Regions from separate parts of the Shewanella sp. 1180_01 genome, predicted to be linked through region 2. Evidence: predicted binding sites of a transcription regulator. Region 2 holds the regulator's gene; each other region holds the start of a gene.
The links. Region 2 encodes FliA, which starts transcription of late flagellar genes. Its sites were predicted from a motif close to CTAAAGNTNNNNNNNNNNNNGCCGATA; they were not measured.
Positions count from the first base shown of each region.

Region 1 (5,974 bases), on a different contig from region 2:
CAATTGCGGATAGCCCAAATATAAGCCTATGCCTTCGAGTAAACATAATACCAGGAATAGCGCGCTTAAGCCTTTGAGATGGTAGTGGAAATGATGCAAAAACAGCACAACCCACAGACCCGCAAGGTTCATCAACAGGTGCCACTGATTCGTGTGTAGTAAATTACCGCTGATTAAGCGCCACCATTCACCATCAGCAATAGCACTGCGGCGATAGGCGAGCAGGCTGTCGACAGCAGGACCGGCTAAGCCTGCGACATACAAACCCGCACATATCAGACTCACCACCAGCGCGACCCAATAGGGACTGCGTGTCATGCATTAGGCTCGCTAGCGTCGAGTGAAGCCATGACTGCGGTTTTATCCTGCAGATAGTCGTCCAAACCACGTTTACGCAGATGACAGGCAGGGCAATCACCACAACCATCACCAATCACGCCGTTATAGCAAGTGAGGGTGTGGTGGCGAACCAGATCGAGTTGCTGATATTTATCCGCCAGCGCCCAGGTTTGAGCCTTATTGAGCCACATTAAGGGCGTGATGATCTTAAGTTGTTTATCCATGCCTTGAACTAAGGCTGACTCCATCGCTTTAACAAAATCGTTGCGGCAATCTGGGTAACCCGAAAAGTCGGTTTCACATACGCCGGTGATAATCGCTTCAGCGCCTAATTGATAGGCATAAATGCCCGCAAGCGTTAAAAACAGAATATTACGTCCAGGCACAAAAGTATTCGGCAGCCCATTTTCCATTAACTCATGTGAAACGGGAATCGCATCACGGGTAAGCGCCGATATCGCTAACTCATTGAGTAAGGTGACATCCATGACTTTATGGCTAGTGATCTTCAAGCGTTTGGCTAAGGATTTGGCGACTTCAATTTCTTCGCGGTGACGCTGACCGTAGTCAAAGGTGATCCCGTGTACTTCATCGTACTGGGTTAGGGCTTGGATAAGACAGGTTGTCGAATCTTGTCCGCCACTGAATACCACCACTGCTTTGGACGCTAAGGGTTTTGACACTAAGCTCGTTGACATAAAGGATTTCACTTAACCGTAGAACACTTATAAATAGGCCGTTAGTGTAACTCAGGCCATAGTCCTTGCAAACTCTGGCGATCTGCATCAAATAGGCTTTCTCGGCGCAAAAACTTGCAGCTCAAGCTAAAATCCACTATAAATGCCGCCCCAGAAAAGTGGAACGCCAGCATGAACTACCCAGTCAACGAAGTATTTGAAACCATTCAAGGTGAAGGTGTCTTTACCGGAGTGCCCGCCATATTTGTCCGCCTGCAAGGTTGTCCCGTGGGATGTGCTTGGTGCGATACGAAACAGACATGGGATGTACTTGAAGTGAATAAAGTGACGCCAGAGCAAGTGATTACCGTAGACGGCACTATTGGTCGCTGGGCAGATCATACGGCGCAAAGTCTTATCGCTGCTTTTCATGCCAAAGGTTTCACTGCGCGCCATATAGTGATCACCGGCGGTGAGCCTTGTATGTACGATTTACGCGAATTAACTGAAACCTTGCACAGCCAAGGCTTTGCCACCCAAATCGAAACCAGTGGCACCTTCGACATCAATTGTGCCGATGATACTTGGGTGACGGTATCGCCCAAGGTGAACATGAAAGGTGGTTATAAGGTATTAGCGCAGGCGCTGAATCGTGCCAATGAGATTAAGCATCCTATCGCCACTGAAAATCACATCGCTGAATTGGATGAGTTACTGCAAGGCATCGATATTTCCACGAAAACGATTTGCCTGCAGCCGATTAGCCAAAAGCCCAGAGCGACTGAACTGGCGATGAAGGTGTGTATTGCCCGTAATTGGCGTTTATCGATCCAAACCCATAAGTATTTGAATATTGATTAATGCTCTTGGGTTACTCTACCAACGATAAAAAACGCCTCACAACTGTGGGGCGTTTTTTATGGCTGACGTTTAGCGGTGGACTTTAAAACCGTCAACTCAAGGGATTTAATCGAGTCGGTTAATCAAGCTCGCTTAGTTGACCAAAATGATTGAATGCCGCAAGTTGGCGCTGATAGGGGGCAATATCACCAATATTAGCCGCAATCCAATCAGCATCGTAATAAGTATCGAGATAACGCTCACCCGAATCACAAATTAGGGTTACGATTGAGCCTTGCTCTCCGCGCGCTTGCATTTGTACGGCAAGTTGCAATGCACCGTACAGGTTAGTGCCCGTCGATGCGCCGGTTTTACGGCCAATCAGTTGTTCTAACCAATGAATTGTCGCTACGGAAGCTGCGTCGGGGATTTGCAGCATAGTATCGACAACGCCAGGAATAAAGGATGGCTCAACTCTTGGTCGACCTATGCCTTCAATCTTACTGCCATTGCAACAGGTTAAGCTGGCATCGCCGCTCTGATAGAAATCAAAAAACACCGAGTTTTGCGGATCGACCACGCAAAGCTGGGTCGCCAACCTTTGATAGCGAATGTAACGGCCTATGGTCGCCGATGTGCCGCCTGTGCCCGGACTCATCACTATCCAACGCGGGATAGTGTGTGGCTCGCGCTCCATCTGATTGAAAATCGAATTGGCGATATTATTATTACCGCGCCAGTCGGTCGCGCGCTCGGCGTAGGTGAATTGATCCATATAATGGCCGCCAAGCTCTGCGGCGAGGCGTGCCGATTCGGCGTAAATCTCACTGGAATGATCGACAAAATGACATTGGCCGCCATAGAAAGTGATCTGTTCAATCTTCTTTTTAGCCGTGCTTTTAGGCATTACGGCAATAAAAGGTAAACCGAGTAAGCGGGCAAAATAGGCTTCAGAAATCGCTGTGCTGCCCGATGAGGATTCGATAATGGGCGTACCTTGCTTAATCCAGCCGTTACACAGGGCATAGAGGAAGAGTGAGCGGGCGAGGCGATGCTTTAAGCTGCCTGTTGGGTGGGTACTTTCATCTTTAAGATAAATATCTATGCCATCGAGCATAGGTAATTCAAGTTTAATCAGATGGGTATCGGCGCTGCGCTGAAAATCCGCTTCAATCTTGCCTATCGCATGGGCTTCCCACGTTGGGCAGAGTGTGTGAGCGCTGTGTGAGTCCACTGGCGGTTGAATTGTGTTAGATATCATCATAGTCACTTCGAAAGGGATCATTTTTAGAGCATATCACAGGGGCGGGCAAAGCGGTTTTATTGGATCTGCTTGGCGTTACTCGCTTGGGGGCATTAGCTTGAAGTCGCGCGAGGCGTGATTGATGTTAAAGACAAATATCGTGAACTAAAAGATGTCTTCAAACAAAGATGGCTTTAAACAGAAGTGCAGTTTAATACAAAGAATGTAATCAGAACAAAAGGGATAGATGAAGCTATGGCAGATAAAACTGGAATAGACAAAACGGAAATTGAACAAGAGGGGTATAGATAATGAAAGAAATGGTGGAGGGAGAAGGATTCGAACCTTCGAAGGCTGAGCCGTCAGATTTACAGTCTGATCCCTTTGGCCACTCGGGAACCCCTCCACAAACTTTCTTTACTTTTAAAACTGAACTAAACATTGGCCATGTTTGGTACTTGAAAATGATGATCTGCGTTAGAGATAAAGATGGTGGAGGGAGAAGGATTCGAACCTTCGAAGGCTGAGCCGTCAGATTTACAGTCTGATCCCTTTGGCCACTCGGGAACCCCTCCACAAATACCTTTAACGCTTTTGTAAAACTCTACATCATTTTCGAACAACACTCACAAACTTACAGTGCAAATGGTGGAGGGAGAAGGATTCGAACCTTCGAAGGCTGAGCCGTCAGATTTACAGTCTGATCCCTTTGGCCACTCGGGAACCCCTCCTCAATTGCGGCCGCCATAGTAGTCAGAAACCTTTTGCATGTAAATACCCAATTTAAAAATTTTCCTAAAGTTATGCATCAAATGGTCGATTAACTAACAACGAATTGTTTTGACGATGTTTTTTTATGCAAATTGATGTTCCTTTAGTCAACGAAGCCCAAATTGGCACCCGCTTAAACGCGGCGATAGAAAACGACAGACGGGGTGAATTCGCCCTGTTGCTGTCGTTACTGTCCGTTGACGCAAGGGACATGGCGCAATTTCAATGGCAAAACGAGCTCGATATGGCGCAAAAATTACAGCGTCAGTTCGAGTTGCCACCGCAGCAAAGCTTAATGGCGGATTTATCTTCTGCCGAACCAGTAGTCGATAACAGCAGTATTTTTATGGCCCAAGGTTCGCGGGCATTTCAATTACAGCAGGCACTGCGACCTGAAGCCTTAGTGATCCGAGGCGGTGTGAGCGTTGCAATGGCCGAGGCCCTGAGTAACTGTGATCATGTCACCCAGCTCAGGCAGAGGGGCCAACTCAGCGCGCCTAAGGTCGAAATCATGCATTTTGCCGATCAATTGGCAATCCAACGTAATCTGGTGCCTCTGCTCGCTTCTGCCTAGTGACCCATTTCCAGCAAGTGATCTTCAATACCAATCGAGTCAATCTGCGCCATTTCAGTAAATAAGCGTGAGCTAAAGCCAGTTATCTTGAGGCTTAATTACCTATAATTCTGATTAACCTATCGAGTTAGCCACTTACCGCGTAAATAAATTAGCGAGCATAATTTAGTGATGCCGTTAATCAGTCGCTTTATAAATAAGGAATACAGATGAAAGGCATAATAGAAGCACAGAGTCCGACCGTAAATGACACTTGCACCGATTGTGGCAGTTTTGTCGATATCGGCGCCGTCATTGATGAACACGATACCTTATTGACGTTAAATTTTGTTGGCGATAGCGCGCAAACAGATGCAGAAAGTATGGCGAGCCGTGCCCAAGCTCGATTTGCTGAAGTACAAACTGAGTTTGTGACCACGGCGGCGGGTATCGATTTACTGCTGACCTTTGGTGTGAGCGCCGAGAAAATGATTTTCCAATTGGAAAACGGTTTATAAGTTTTTGTGCAGCACTTTTAGCGGATAGAGTTCGAACTTAATCGTTTTAACTGTCTAAAAATGCTGCAGTTGTTAACTGAATTGTAATAAATTGTGCCACATGTTGCTGCGCTTACAATAGATAGTGTAATCTGCCTCCAAATGAGAATAATTCAATCAGCTTAATTGCACATTTCAAGCTACGTTTGCGCGTAGCAAAGACCTTTAGCCCAACACGAAGTTTTGTAGGGAATCAGCGTGAAGCGACGTCAGCATCAGCATTTATTGGAGTCTTTGGTTCAGTCAACTGCAAAACAGCAGGGCGATTTCACCAAGACAGCAGAGTTAGCCACAGAGTTGTTGTGCCAGAATTTAGCGGTTTCTTTGGTGTCAGTGTGGACGTTTTCAGCTGATCAACAAACCCAAACACTCGTTGCACAATTTGGTTCTATGATGTTGCAAGACATTCGTAGGCCTAAACTATTACAAGCTTGTCCCCGTTATGTGCACGAGCTTAAAACCCTGAGACATATCGATGCTGGCAATACGCTGACCGATCCCCGTTTAAGTGAATTGGCAGAGTGCTACTTTATCCCGCGGCACATCAATTCGAGTCTCGACATCGCCATTCGCATCAATGGTCGTCTGGAAGGTGTGCTCTGCATCGAGCGGGCGCAATTTACTCCCCATTGGCACGATAGCGAAATCCACCTCGCGTGCCAGATGGCCGATCAATTAGCTCTGACCTTAGCGACAAAACACAGCTACGACAAAGAAGAAAGACTGAGCTTGTTTCGCTGTGCGACGGAGCAATCGCGGCAGATCAGCATGCTCATTAATTTGCATACTGAAAAAGTCGAGTATGTGAATCAGGCGCACAGTGAAATCACTGGCATGCCCCGTGAGCAGATAATCGGCGCAAATATCCGTGAATTGGCTTTTTTTAAGCAGCATGCCCAATTAGCCGAGCAAACCCTAGCGCAGATTTTTAGGGGCGAGATTGCCAAAGGCGAAGCGCAGTTTAGCCGTGCCGATGGTAGCCGCTATTGGCTGA
Region 1 is NZ_VXCT01000014.1:20,336-26,309, forward strand. It holds gene rrtA (rhombosortase) at 1-318, opposite strand, end outside; gene queC (7-cyano-7-deazaguanine synthase QueC) at 315-1,037, opposite strand; gene queE (7-carboxy-7-deazaguanine synthase QueE) at 1,209-1,877, shown strand; gene FW758_RS09900 (PLP-dependent cysteine synthase family protein) at 1,996-3,141, opposite strand; tRNA gene FW758_RS09905 (tRNA-Tyr) at 3,421-3,505, opposite strand; tRNA gene FW758_RS09910 (tRNA-Tyr) at 3,590-3,674, opposite strand; tRNA gene FW758_RS09915 (tRNA-Tyr) at 3,746-3,830, opposite strand; gene FW758_RS09920 (VC2046/SO_2500 family protein) at 3,956-4,444, shown strand; gene FW758_RS09925 (DUF406 family protein) at 4,654-4,941, shown strand; gene FW758_RS09930 (putative bifunctional diguanylate cyclase/phosphodiesterase) at 5,179-5,974, shown strand, end outside.
Region 1: a site for FliA is predicted at 3,895-3,921, ahead of FW758_RS09920 (VC2046/SO_2500 family protein). Genes of this name have one in related genera too.

Region 2 (5,974 bases):
AAATTATACGCTTCACTGTCAGTCATTCGCGAAGCTGAATCTTCATCGAGCACACCACGTGTTATCGCGATTTTTTTCAGTTTTTCAGGGTCCATACCTGCGCCATCGTCTTCGATTTTTAGCAGTATATGGTCACCTTCCTGACTTGCAGATAAGGTAATCGTACCCGTTCTCGGCTTGCCGTTGGCTTCACGCTCATTTGGCATTTCAATACCGTGATCCACCGAGTTACGCACTAAGTGGACGAGTGGATCGGCAAGCGCTTCAACTAAGTTTTTATCTAGATCGGTTTCTTCACCGACCATGATCAAATCAATTTCTTTATTGAGTGTACGCGCAAGATCACGTACTACCCGAGGGAAACGACCAAACACTTTCTTGATCGGTTGCATACGGGTTTTCATCACCGCGCCTTGCAAATCGGCAGTCACGAGATCTAAGTTCGCAAGGGCCTTAGACATTTCCTCATCATCACGACTGATGCCTAAGCTCACTAATCGATTACGCACTAACACTAACTCGCCCACCATATTCATGATTTGGTCGAGTCGTGCAGTATCAACACGTACTGTAGTTTCACCTTGAGGCACATTTGCTGAACTTGCTTTAGCTGGCGCTTTCTCAACAACCGCAATGTCCACTTTCGGTTTTGCGGCAACTACAGGGACTGGAGCAGGCGCAGCAGCTTTTACTGGTACGGGAGTCGCAACTTTAGGTGCTGCAGTCGAAGCTGGCGTTACTGATGCAGTAGGCGCTTTTACTTCTGCTTTTGCAGGGGCCGCATTTTTACCATGGAGTTCATCGAGTAATCTTTCAAACTCATCATCAGTAATTTCATCGGCATCCACTATCGGTTGAGGCGTGGGAGCCGAAGCGACCTTTGGTTTAGCTGGCACTTCTTCCTCTGCTTTAAACTTGCCTGAACCATGCAGTTCATCAAGCAATGCCTCAAACTCATCATCAGTGATGTCATCACCCGATGCTGAAGGCGCTTTAACTGGCGCTGCTGGCTTAGCGACCACTGGTTCAGACGCCACAGCGGTAGCAGCCGCGGGGCCTTTTCCAGAGCCATGAAGCGCATCTAACAAAGCTTCAAATTCAGCATCGTTGATATCATCAATACTTGAAGATGAGCTATTACTTATCTCTGAGGGAATGTCTTGTGGGACGGGAGTTTCAACAATGGCTTCAACGATAGGCTCTGGCTCGACAACTTCTACCACTTCTGCAGACGCAACTTCAGATGGCAATAGCGCACCTGAACTCAGCATTTTAAGTCTAGACAACAGGCCTGACTCAGCGGGATCTTGTTGTTCGCCCTGCTGCGTTTGAGCAAACATGGTATTAATAGCATCAACAGCCTGCAAAATAATATCCATCAGCTCTGCGTTTACGCTGCGTTTGCCTGTGCGCAATAGATCGAAGGTATTTTCAGCCTCATGACACACATCGACCATGGGAGTTAAGCTAAGAAAGCCTGCGCCACCTTTAACGGTATGAAACCCTCGGAAAATGGCGTTTAGCAAGTTTGTGTCATCAGGATTATTTTCAAGCGCAACGAGTTGCTCTTGCAGAAGCTCTAAAATTTCACCGGCTTCGATTAAAAAGTCCTGGAGTATCTCTTCATCTACATCAAAGGCCATCAAATTGACTCCCAGTTAGAAACCCAGACTCGATAGAAGATCATCCACTTCGTCTTGACCCGTTACTACATCTTGACGAAGCTCGGCATTCATTATCGGCCCTTCCGCTTCAATATTATTTTTCTGAGCAATCTGAGTTTCAATCATAGGTTGCTCACCAAATACCGTCAGCATAGAAACCAGATTACTTTCAACTTCCATTACTAGATCAATAACACGACGGATTATTTGTCCTGTTAAGTCTTGAAAATCTTGCGCCATCAAAATTTGATTCAGCAATTCACGTAATCGAGTCGAGTCATTTGCACTACGGGACATAAGATCTTGGACATCGTGACAAAGAACCTTAAAGTCACTTAAGACTATCTCGCGTCGCATTAATCTGTCCCAAGATGGCATGACTTTTTGAATATTAACCGTTACGGCATTGGCCAAAGGTAAACATTCTTCAACCGCATCCATGGTTTTATTTGCCGCTTGTTCAGTCATGTCAATAACGTAATTTAAACGTTGCTTGGCATCGGGAATTTCTGTATTGGCTAATTCAGAAAGACGATTATCAACTTGAAAATCCATCAGCGCACTATGAAGTTGCCGAGTTAATTTCCCTACTTCTTCGAATAATTCTCGTTGCAATGGAGCTGCAAGCTCCCGAAATAAATCATCTGCCTGACTTTGCTCACCTGCACTTAATAATTCAACAAAGTGCTGAGCTTGCTCGAGCGTGATGAGCCCTGATGTTTGTGACTTCATAGCTCATCCTTGCTCAAGCGAGTCGTTCGAATATTTTATCTAACTTCTCTTTCAGCGTTGCAGCGGTAAAAGGCTTAACCACATATCCATTCACTCCCGCTTGAGCGGCAGCAATAATCTGTTCACGTTTTGCTTCAGCAGTTACCATTAATACGGGTAAATGCTTTAGCGAATCATCTGCGCGAATTGCTTTTAACAGATCGATCCCTTGCATGCCGGGCATATTCCAATCTGTAACAACAAAATCAAAATCCCCCTTTTGCAACATCGGCAGGGCTGTTGAGCCATCGTCTGCTTCTTGGGTGTTGTTAAACCCCAAGTCTCGCAACAAGTTCTTGATGATACGCCTCATTGTCGAAAAATCGTCAACAATGAGAATCTTCATATTCTTGTCCAAGGTTTCCTCCGGTGAGCTGACATTCTGTGCTCGATTAATAATTATACTTATGTCCAGTGCTTGAGTTTAGCTTTCAATCGCAACATTGCCTGACTTAATATCTGGCTAACCCGCGATTCACTGACTTCAAGAATGGCGCCAATCTCTTTTAAATTCAATGCTTCATCGTAGTACAGGGATAACACTAATGCATCTCTTTCAGGCAATAATTTAATTGCCTCAACCAGAGCAGAATGAAATTGGTTCTCAGCTAATACTTCAAATGAATCATCATCGGACCGATCACTCACTGTAAGTATATCCTGAGATACGCCTAAGTCTTCTATCCCTATGATTTTTCCGACAGAAACATCGTTAAGAATATGATGGTACTCATCGAGCGTCATATCAAGTTTTTCTGCAATTTCTGTGTCGCGTGCATCACGACCCAGCGCTTGCTCTAACTCATCTATAGCGTGTGCAACCTTGCGGTTGTTACGATGAACGGAACGAGGGACCCAATCGCCGCGGCGAATTTCATCTAACATGGCCCCACGTATGCGTATGCCGGCGAAGGTTTCAAATTTCGCACCCTTGCCACCATCAAACTTGGATGATGCTTCTAATAACCCCATCATCCCAGCTTGGAGTAAATCATCTAACTGCACGGAGGCAGGTAGTCTGGCGAGTAAATGATGCGCAATTCTTTTAACCAACGGAGCATACTGTTCAACGATCGACGATTTATTGTCTAAACAAGTATACGCAGCGGCTTTATTCACTCGTTTTTTCCTCTTGAAAATCTGGTCGTTGTACTAAACGCTCAACGAAAAACTCCAAATGCCCACCAGGTTGCTGCGGTACAGGCCAGCTTAGAATTTTATTTGCCAACCCTTGATACGCAATCGCTGCTGGTGATTTAGGATAAGCTTCAACCACCAATTTTTGTTTACGAACTGATTTACGTAAGTTTTCGTCAAATGGGATTGTTGCAACCAATTCAAGGGCTACATCCAAAAATCTGTCGGTCACTTTACTGAGTTTAGCAAATAATTCCATACCTTCGCGTAAACTACGCACCATATTGGCAACTATTTTAAAACGGAACACGCCATGCTCACGGCTGAGGATTTTTATCAGGGCATAGGCATCGGTAATTGATGTGGGTTCATCACAAACAACGACCAGCACATCCTGCGATGCACGTGAGAAACTGAGCACCATATCTGAAATCCCAGCAGCAGTATCTACGACTAGAATATCAAACTGAGTCCGCATCTCACTAAATGCGCGAATTAACCCGGCATGTTGCGCTGGACTTAATTCCACCATCCCTTGTGTTCCTGAAGTGGCTGGCACTATGCCAATCCCTTTAGGGCCACGAACGATAATATCGTCAAGCTCTGCATCACCAGAGAGGACATGGGAGAGGTTACGCTCGGCACGAATACCCAGCATGACATCGACGTTTGCTAAGCCAAGGTCAGCATCAAGTACCAAGACACGCTTGCCTTTTTCGGCTAATGCCACAGCTGTATTAATGGAAACGCTGGTTTTACCAACGCCACCTTTACCACCTGTGACCGCGATTACTTTCACTTTTTCGTTATAGGGTTGATTCATCATACGTAAACCACTTGCTTGATCCAGGGTCATAAATCTACTCAAATGCACAGGCCATATTATCTGACCACGCTGTGTCTTGTAATGATTGTTGTTCTGTACTATCTAACGCTGCGAGTGCCTGCTGGGCTAAATCTAAGGTATCCGCAACTTTCATATCTTCAGGAACTCTTTGTCCATCAGTAACATAACTTAATGGTAATCCGTTTTGGATCAACACACTTAATGCCCCTGCTAACGACACAGATTCATCGAGTTTTGTGAGAACGACACCAGATAGGGGAATGCGTTTAAAATGATTGACTGCATCTTGCAGCACACGGCGCTGTCCTGTCGCAGACAGTACCAGATAACTGCGGATAGGTATCCTGCTATTTGCAGTTAAATTATCAAGTTGCTGGTAAAGACGCATATCTCGTTGTCCCATGCCAGCCGTATCTATCAATACTAGCTTGCGATTCCTAAACTGATAGAGAATTTGCTCTAATTCATTCAGATCATGAGCTTGCTTTACTGGGCAGCCCATTATTTTGCCATAAGTTGCTAATTGCTCATAGGCTCCGATACGATAATGATCTGTCGTTATCAAAGCCACATGCTCAGCACCATGATGGGCAGCAAAACGGGCAGCAAGTTTCGCTAATGACGTGGTTTTACCCACACCGGTTGGACCCACTAATGCAACCACTCCGCCCTGTTTAACAATATCATCACCTTGATTATCAAGCATGTTAGCGAGACTTTGAGGTAAAGCTCGAACTAATTCTGCAGGCGTATAGTGTTGGCTCAGCGCCGCTAATTTGTTCGCAACCGCAGGGGAGAATTCAGCCTCAAGTAACTTGGCCTCGAGCATAGCACCGACGGGGTCGATGCGTTTTTTATGTTCTGTCATCAAAGAGGACACTTGGTGTGTCAATAAATTACGCAATGAGGCTAACTCATCACGCATTGCCTCAATATCTGCGCTTTGTTTCTGTGATGTCTGTGGCTTCTTATCAAACGTAGCAGGCGCTTCGCGACGCTCCACTTTTGCCGCAACCGGAGCTTGTAACCCCTTTGCCCATGCGGGTAACGCTGCATCAACTTGCTGATGCGACATCTGTTGATTCAAACGACTTTGCTGCTTCTCTAACAAGGCTTGTAATGAGTCAGCAGGTGCCGCAGGCTTTGCACGGGTTTCTACTCGTACTGGCTGTTTAGCACCCAAGGACACAAGGTCGTCACTCACGTCCATAAAGGTTGGCGCTGGCGCAGTAGCTGCGGTTTTCGCTTTAGGTTCGTCATAGTCAACGGCGGCGACAATTTCGATGCCCCCATTCACTTTCTTATTTGACATAATGACGGCATCTGAGCCGAGTGTTTCTTTCACTTGGGCCAGTGCGGCGCGCATGTCTTTGGCAAAAAATCGTTTAATCTTCACTTATGCGTCCTCTACTGGCCGACTGCAGATACGATACGTATTTGCTTCTCATCAGGTATTTCTTGATATGAAATGACTCTGAGATTAGGAATAGTATGTTTAACAAAGCGTGACAGCGTCGCGCGTAACATACCTGACGTCAACAATATGGCAGGTTGT
Region 2 is NZ_VXCT01000024.1:57,026-62,999, reverse strand. It holds gene FW758_RS13700 (chemotaxis protein CheW) at 1-1,643, opposite strand, end outside; gene FW758_RS13695 (protein phosphatase CheZ) at 1,659-2,396, opposite strand; gene cheY (chemotaxis response regulator CheY) at 2,410-2,793, opposite strand; gene FW758_RS13685 (RNA polymerase sigma factor FliA) at 2,841-3,554, opposite strand; gene FW758_RS13680 (MinD/ParA family protein) at 3,547-4,428, opposite strand; gene flhF (flagellar biosynthesis protein FlhF) at 4,433-5,815, opposite strand; gene flhA (flagellar biosynthesis protein FlhA) at 5,827-5,974, opposite strand, start outside.

Region 3 (5,974 bases), on a different contig from region 2:
GCATCAACATCGTGGCCGTCGATAGGACCGATATAGTTGAAACCTAACTCCTCAAATAGCGTGCCAGGAACGACCATGCCCTTAAGGTGTTCCTCAGTGCGTTTGGCCATTTCTTTGATGACGGGCATGCCTTTCAATACTTTCTTGCCGCCTTCGCGCAGCGTAGTGTAGAAACGGCCTGACATCAGTTGGGCTAAATGGTTATTGAGGGCGCCGACATTTTCAGAGATCGACATTTCGTTGTCGTTCAGTACCACGAGCATGTCATTGTGTAAGTCGCCTGCGTGGTTCATGGCTTCAAACACCATACCACCAGTCATGGCGCCATCACCGATCACGGCAACGACTTTACGACCCGCTTGTTCTTTTTCTGCGGCAATCGCCATCGCCAGTGCGGCGCTGATAGACGTGCCTGAATGCCCAACGCTGAAAGTGTCGTATTCACTTTCTTCACGCCATGGGAAAGGATGCAAGCCATCTTTTTGGCGAATGGTGTGCATCTTGTCGCGACGACCCGTGAGAATTTTGTGGGGATAAGCCTGATGGCCCACATCCCAAATTAGCCGATCAAAAGGGGTGTTGTAGACATAGTGCAACGCAACAGTGAGTTCCACTGTGCCGAGCCCAGAGGCAAAATGTCCGCTGGATATGCCAACAGACTTAAGAAGGAACTCGCGCAGTTCGTCGGCTACTTGTGGTAAAAGTGCCTGAGGAAGCTGGCGGAGTTCATTAGGGGTGTTGGCCTGCGCCAACACGGGAAACTGAGAAATGTCCAAACTCATAGCGAGATACTTCGACTCTTATTATATTCTTCGCTCAATGATATAGCGGGCGAAGTCTGCAATTAACTGGCTATTGTATGGCAATTTAGCCAGCGCTGATAGTGCCTCTTGGATCAGTTGTTTGGCGGTGTCTTGTGCACCTTGTAGTCCAAGTAGTTGTGGAAACGTACTCTTATTCGATTCAGTATCAGAGCCTTGCGGCTTACCGAGTTCTTCGGTGGTGGCTACGATGTCAAGGATATCGTCTTGTACTTGAAAGGCGAGTCCGACCGCATGGGCAAAATCCATCATAGCAGCATACTGATTTTTTGGCGCGTTTGCGGCGATTAACGCTAACTCAACGGCGCAGCTGATAAGGGCGCCCGTTTTCATATTATGTAACTGAGTTAATGCTTTAAGATCAATATGTTTATCTGTTGAGGCTAAGTCTATCGCTTGGCCGCCACACATGCCACGATAACCTGAGGCTTTTGCCAATACTCTGACCATAGCGATATGTTGCTCGCTGCTGATCCCAGGGACCGCTTCGGTGACAATTTCAAAGGCTAAGGTCTGCAGTGCATCCCCCGCTAAAATGGCGGTCGCTTCATCAAAAGCGATATGCACTGTGGGCTGACCACGGCGCAGTTCATCATCATCCATGGCGGGTAAATCGTCGTGGATCAATGAATAAGCATGGATACATTCAATGGCTGCGGCGCAAGCATCTAATTTTTCGAGCTCGACCCCAAACATGCGTCCGACACTGTAGACAAGGAAAGGTCGAATGCGTTTGCCACCCAATAAGGCGCCGTAAGTCATGGCGGCTTTTAATTGGGGAGCAGTATCTTCAAGCGTACTAAAACGCTGTTTTAATTGATTATCAACCCGTTGTTGATATTCTTGAATGGCACTGACTAACACGCTTATTCGCCCTCAACGGCATAGGGGGATAGGGGCGCATTTTCATCTTGTTTCAGTAAAATGGCCACTTTTTGTTGGGCTTGTTCGAGTTTTGCTTGGCTATTTCGAACCAGATTGATGCCACGTTCAAATTGTTTTAACGCGTCATCGAGGGAGATATCGCCTTGTTCTAGATCGGCAACAATGCGCTCGAGTTCGCCAAGGGATTCTTCAAAACTGAGATTTTCGGGTTTCTTCGCCACGTTTATGCTTCCTTTGATTTAGCGGACACAAGGTATATCAGGGCGGCTTTAGGGTCAAATTCAGACTAAAGATATTTGCTCAATAGCACGCTTTGTTACTGAAATTTTTTCAGAAAATATAAATTGTCGCTAAACTTGCTTAGTGTGTGTCCGATAACTGACAATAGTATCATCATTTGTATGGTAATTTTTAACTGGATAGACAAGGCTCGCATGTGTGTCGGTGGGATTATCTTACTCAGTGGAACAACTGAGTGTTATTGCTTACCTAGGGTAAGTATTATGTCGTTTATTACGAAAATTGAGGAGCCGTTGTGGATTTAGCAACAGTAATTGGAATTGTGGGTGCCTTTGGTTTTATCCTCGGGGCAATGGCCACCAGCGGCGGTTTAATGATTTTCGTTGATGTACCCTCGATTCTTATTGTTTTCGGTGGGTCCTTCTTCGTGGTGATGATGAAGTTCAATCTTAAACAGTTTTTTAGTGCGGTAAAAATCGCCGCCAAAGCGTTTATTTTTAAGATTGATAAGCCAGAAGATTTGATTGAACAGTCCGTGACTATGGCTGATGCCGCCCGTAAAGGCGGTTTTTTAGCCTTAGAAGAAGCGCAGATTACTAACAGCTTTATGCAAAAAGCCGTCGACATGCTCGTTGATGGTCACGATGGTGAAGTGGTGCGCGCTGCCTTAGAGAAGGATATCGCCCTGACCGAAGAGCGCCATCGTACTGGGATCGGCATTTTTAGAGCGTTTGGTGACGTAGGTCCGGCAATGGGCATGATAGGTACGCTGGTGGGTCTTGTGGCCATGCTGTCAAACATGTCAGATCCTAAATCCATCGGCCCTTCAATGGCGGTGGCCTTGTTAACCACCTTATACGGCGCTATGGTCGCCAACATGGTTTGTCTTCCTATCGCGGATAAGTTAACGCTTAGGATGGGTGAAGAAATGCTGAACCGTAACTTGATTATGGATGCGGTATTGGCGATTCAAGACGGACAAAACCCTCGGGTGATTGAAGGCTTCTTGAAAAATTATCTGGCTGAGAAAAATCGCAAAATAGATACAACGGACGGAGAGTAGCCCATGGCTAAGGCTAAGTGCAACTGTCCACCGGCCGGAGCACCGATGTGGTTGGCGACCTTTGCTGACTTGATGTCGCTGTTGATGTGTTTCTTCGTGTTGTTATTGTCATTTTCCGAAATGGACGTATTGAAGTTTAAGCAGATCGCGGGCTCAATGAAGTATGCCTTTGGTGTGCAAAATAAGGTGGAAGTCAAAGATATCCCGAAAGGGACGTCTGTTATTGCCTTAGAATTTAGACCCGGCCGCCCCGATCCCACGCCGATTGAAATCATCAACCAGCAAACTAATGAAATGACGGAACCTGTATTGGATTACCAAGCGGGTGAAGACGACAGTGCTGGCGGCGTTCAGCAGCAAAGTGGTTCTCAGCGTGGCGGTGAAGCCACTGCAACGGCGCAGGAAGTGGCCGATGCGGTTAAAGCCGAAGCGGCAGCGGCGCAGGATAAGATCAATCAAGAAGTGAAGAAGATGGCGCAGGAGCTCAATAAAGAGATCACCGATGGTGCGATCGAAATTGAGTCATTAGGTCAGCAGATTATTATCCGTATCCGTGAAAAGGGCGCATTTGCCTCTGGTTCGGGTTTCCTTCAACCACGATTTAAGCCTGTGGTGCGATCTGTTGGCGAACTGCTAAAAGATGTGCCGGGGATTATTACCGTATCGGGTTACACGGATGTTATGCAAATCAGCGATGAGCTTTATAGCTCTAACTGGGATTTATCCAGCAAACGCGCTGTGGCTGTGGCCCACGAGTTAGTACAAGTTAAAGGCTTTGATTCTAAACGGATGAAAGTGGTTGGCATGGCGTCTAATAACCCGATAGTGCCAAATGATTCACCGGAGAATCGTGCCCGTAACCGCAGGGTGGAAATTGCCATTGAGCAAGGTAAAGCGAAGGAATCTGATGAGATTCAGGTCGGTAATTCGCCTTAGGTAGCTTGGTATTCACTGAAACTAAAGCCGTAATCCTGTTGCGGCTTTTTTATTGGGCGAATGTGGACTTTCCCTTTTTTTGCTAACGCTTTGTGCATCAAAGCGCTGTGGTTGGTTTGAATCCATTTGGGCTTTACGCCAATCGCAGAGAGTGTGTAATCCCTAAGCTTTCTTCAACCTTACCTCAACCACTTATCTCAAATAATTCATTTCAAACCACTCATTTTAAGCAGGGCAATTCAAACTAAGTGAATAGGCTTCACTGACATTATCCCAACCTCATTCGCTTAAAAATCCCGCCGTGACTTAATCACTAATGCGCCATTAATCCGCCATGAATGTGGCTTGTGTGGCTGTTTGCGACGCGCGCTGAAACTCGCATTTTTAGGTCGCTTGGGTATATAATCCCCCGATTATTCTTTTAACCAATTTTGCTGTTTTAAAATTGCCCGCGGAAATCCCATGAAGTTTATTGTAAAGCTGTACCCAGAAATCATGATGAAGAGCAAACCCGTAAGGATGCGCTTCACCAAAATGCTCGAAACCAATATACGTAATGTACTCAAAAAAGTCGACGAAGACGCTAAAGTTCAACGTCAGTGGGACCGCATTATGGTAATGGTGCCAAAGGATAAGCCTGAATTGGCCCAAGCCTTCGGTGAGCGTCTGGCGTGTATTCCTGGCATTGCCCACGTAGTGCAAGTGGATGAGTACAGCTTTGAATCTGTGGACGATATTTATCAGCAAGTCTTGCCTGTTTACCGTGACCAACTCGCGGGTAAAACCTTCTGCGTGCGAGTGAAGCGCACTGGCGATCACGATTTTAATTCTATCGAAGTGGAGCGTTACGTCGGCGGCGGCTTAAATCAGTTTACCGATGCTTTAGGTGTGCGTTTAAAGAATCCCGATATTACCGTTAACCTTGAAATTGAACGCGATAATCTTTATATGGTCACTAAGCGTATTGAAGGCTTAGGTGGTTTCCCGATGGCGACACAGGAAGATGTGTTGTCTTTGATTTCAGGTGGTTTTGACTCAGGTGTGTCTAGCTATCAGTTTATCAAAAAGGGCGCTCGTACCCATTACTGCTTCTTTAATCTTGGCGGCGCACAGCACGAAATTGGTGTTAAACAAGTGGCTTACCATTTGTGGAAAACCTACGGCGAATCCCATAAGGTGAAGTTTATCTCTGTGCCTTTTGAGCCTGTGGTCGCTGAGATTTTAGAGCGTATCGATAATGGCCAAATGGGCGTTGTGCTCAAGCGTATGATGATGCGCACTGCGGCGCGTATTGCCGACCGTATGGGCATTCAAGCCTTGGTGACCGGTGAAAGTTTAGGCCAAGTCTCTAGCCAAACGTTGACCAACTTGAACGTGATTGACCGCTGTACTGAGCTGTTGATTTTACGTCCGCTGATCGCCATGGATAAACAAGACATTATCAACGAGAGCCGTAAAATCGGCACCGAAGATTTTGCCAAATCTATGCCTGAATATTGCGGCGTGATTTCGCAAAAGCCAACGGTTAAAGCGGTATTAGCTAAAGTAGAAGCGGAAGAGAAAAAGTTCTCTGAAGATTTGATCGATCAAATCATCGCCCAGTCTGTCACTATTGATATCAGGGAGATCGCAGAACAAATGGATACTCGGATTACTGAGACTGAAACGGTCGCCAGTATTGATACCAACCAAGTGGTCATTGATATTCGCGCCCCTGAAGAAGAGGAAAGCAAACCGTTACAAATTGAAGGCATTGAGATTAAACGTATCCCATTCTTCAAGTTAGCGACTCAGTTTGCCGATCTCGATAAGCAAAAGACTTATTTGCTGTATTGTGAGCGTGGGGTGATGAGTAAATTGCAGGCATTGTATTTAATCGAGCAAGGCTACACTAACGTCAAAGTGTATCGCCCATAAATCCATGCAAACTTGCCCACTGACATGTCTTGTCAGTGGGAAGTGCCCATAGAGATTGAATACAAAAAAGCCGCATATCAATGCGGCTTTTTCTTTTGGTCTTCGGGGTGAA
Region 3 is NZ_VXCT01000018.1:13,330-19,303, forward strand. It holds gene dxs (1-deoxy-D-xylulose-5-phosphate synthase) at 1-782, opposite strand, end outside; gene ispA ((2E,6E)-farnesyl diphosphate synthase) at 804-1,685, opposite strand; gene xseB (exodeoxyribonuclease VII small subunit) at 1,688-1,927, opposite strand; gene pomA (flagellar motor protein PomA) at 2,242-3,009, shown strand; gene FW758_RS11455 (flagellar motor protein MotB) at 3,013-3,945, shown strand; gene thiI (tRNA uracil 4-sulfurtransferase ThiI) at 4,408-5,862, shown strand.
Region 3: a site for FliA is predicted at 2,057-2,083, ahead of pomA (flagellar motor protein PomA). Genes of this name have one in related genera too.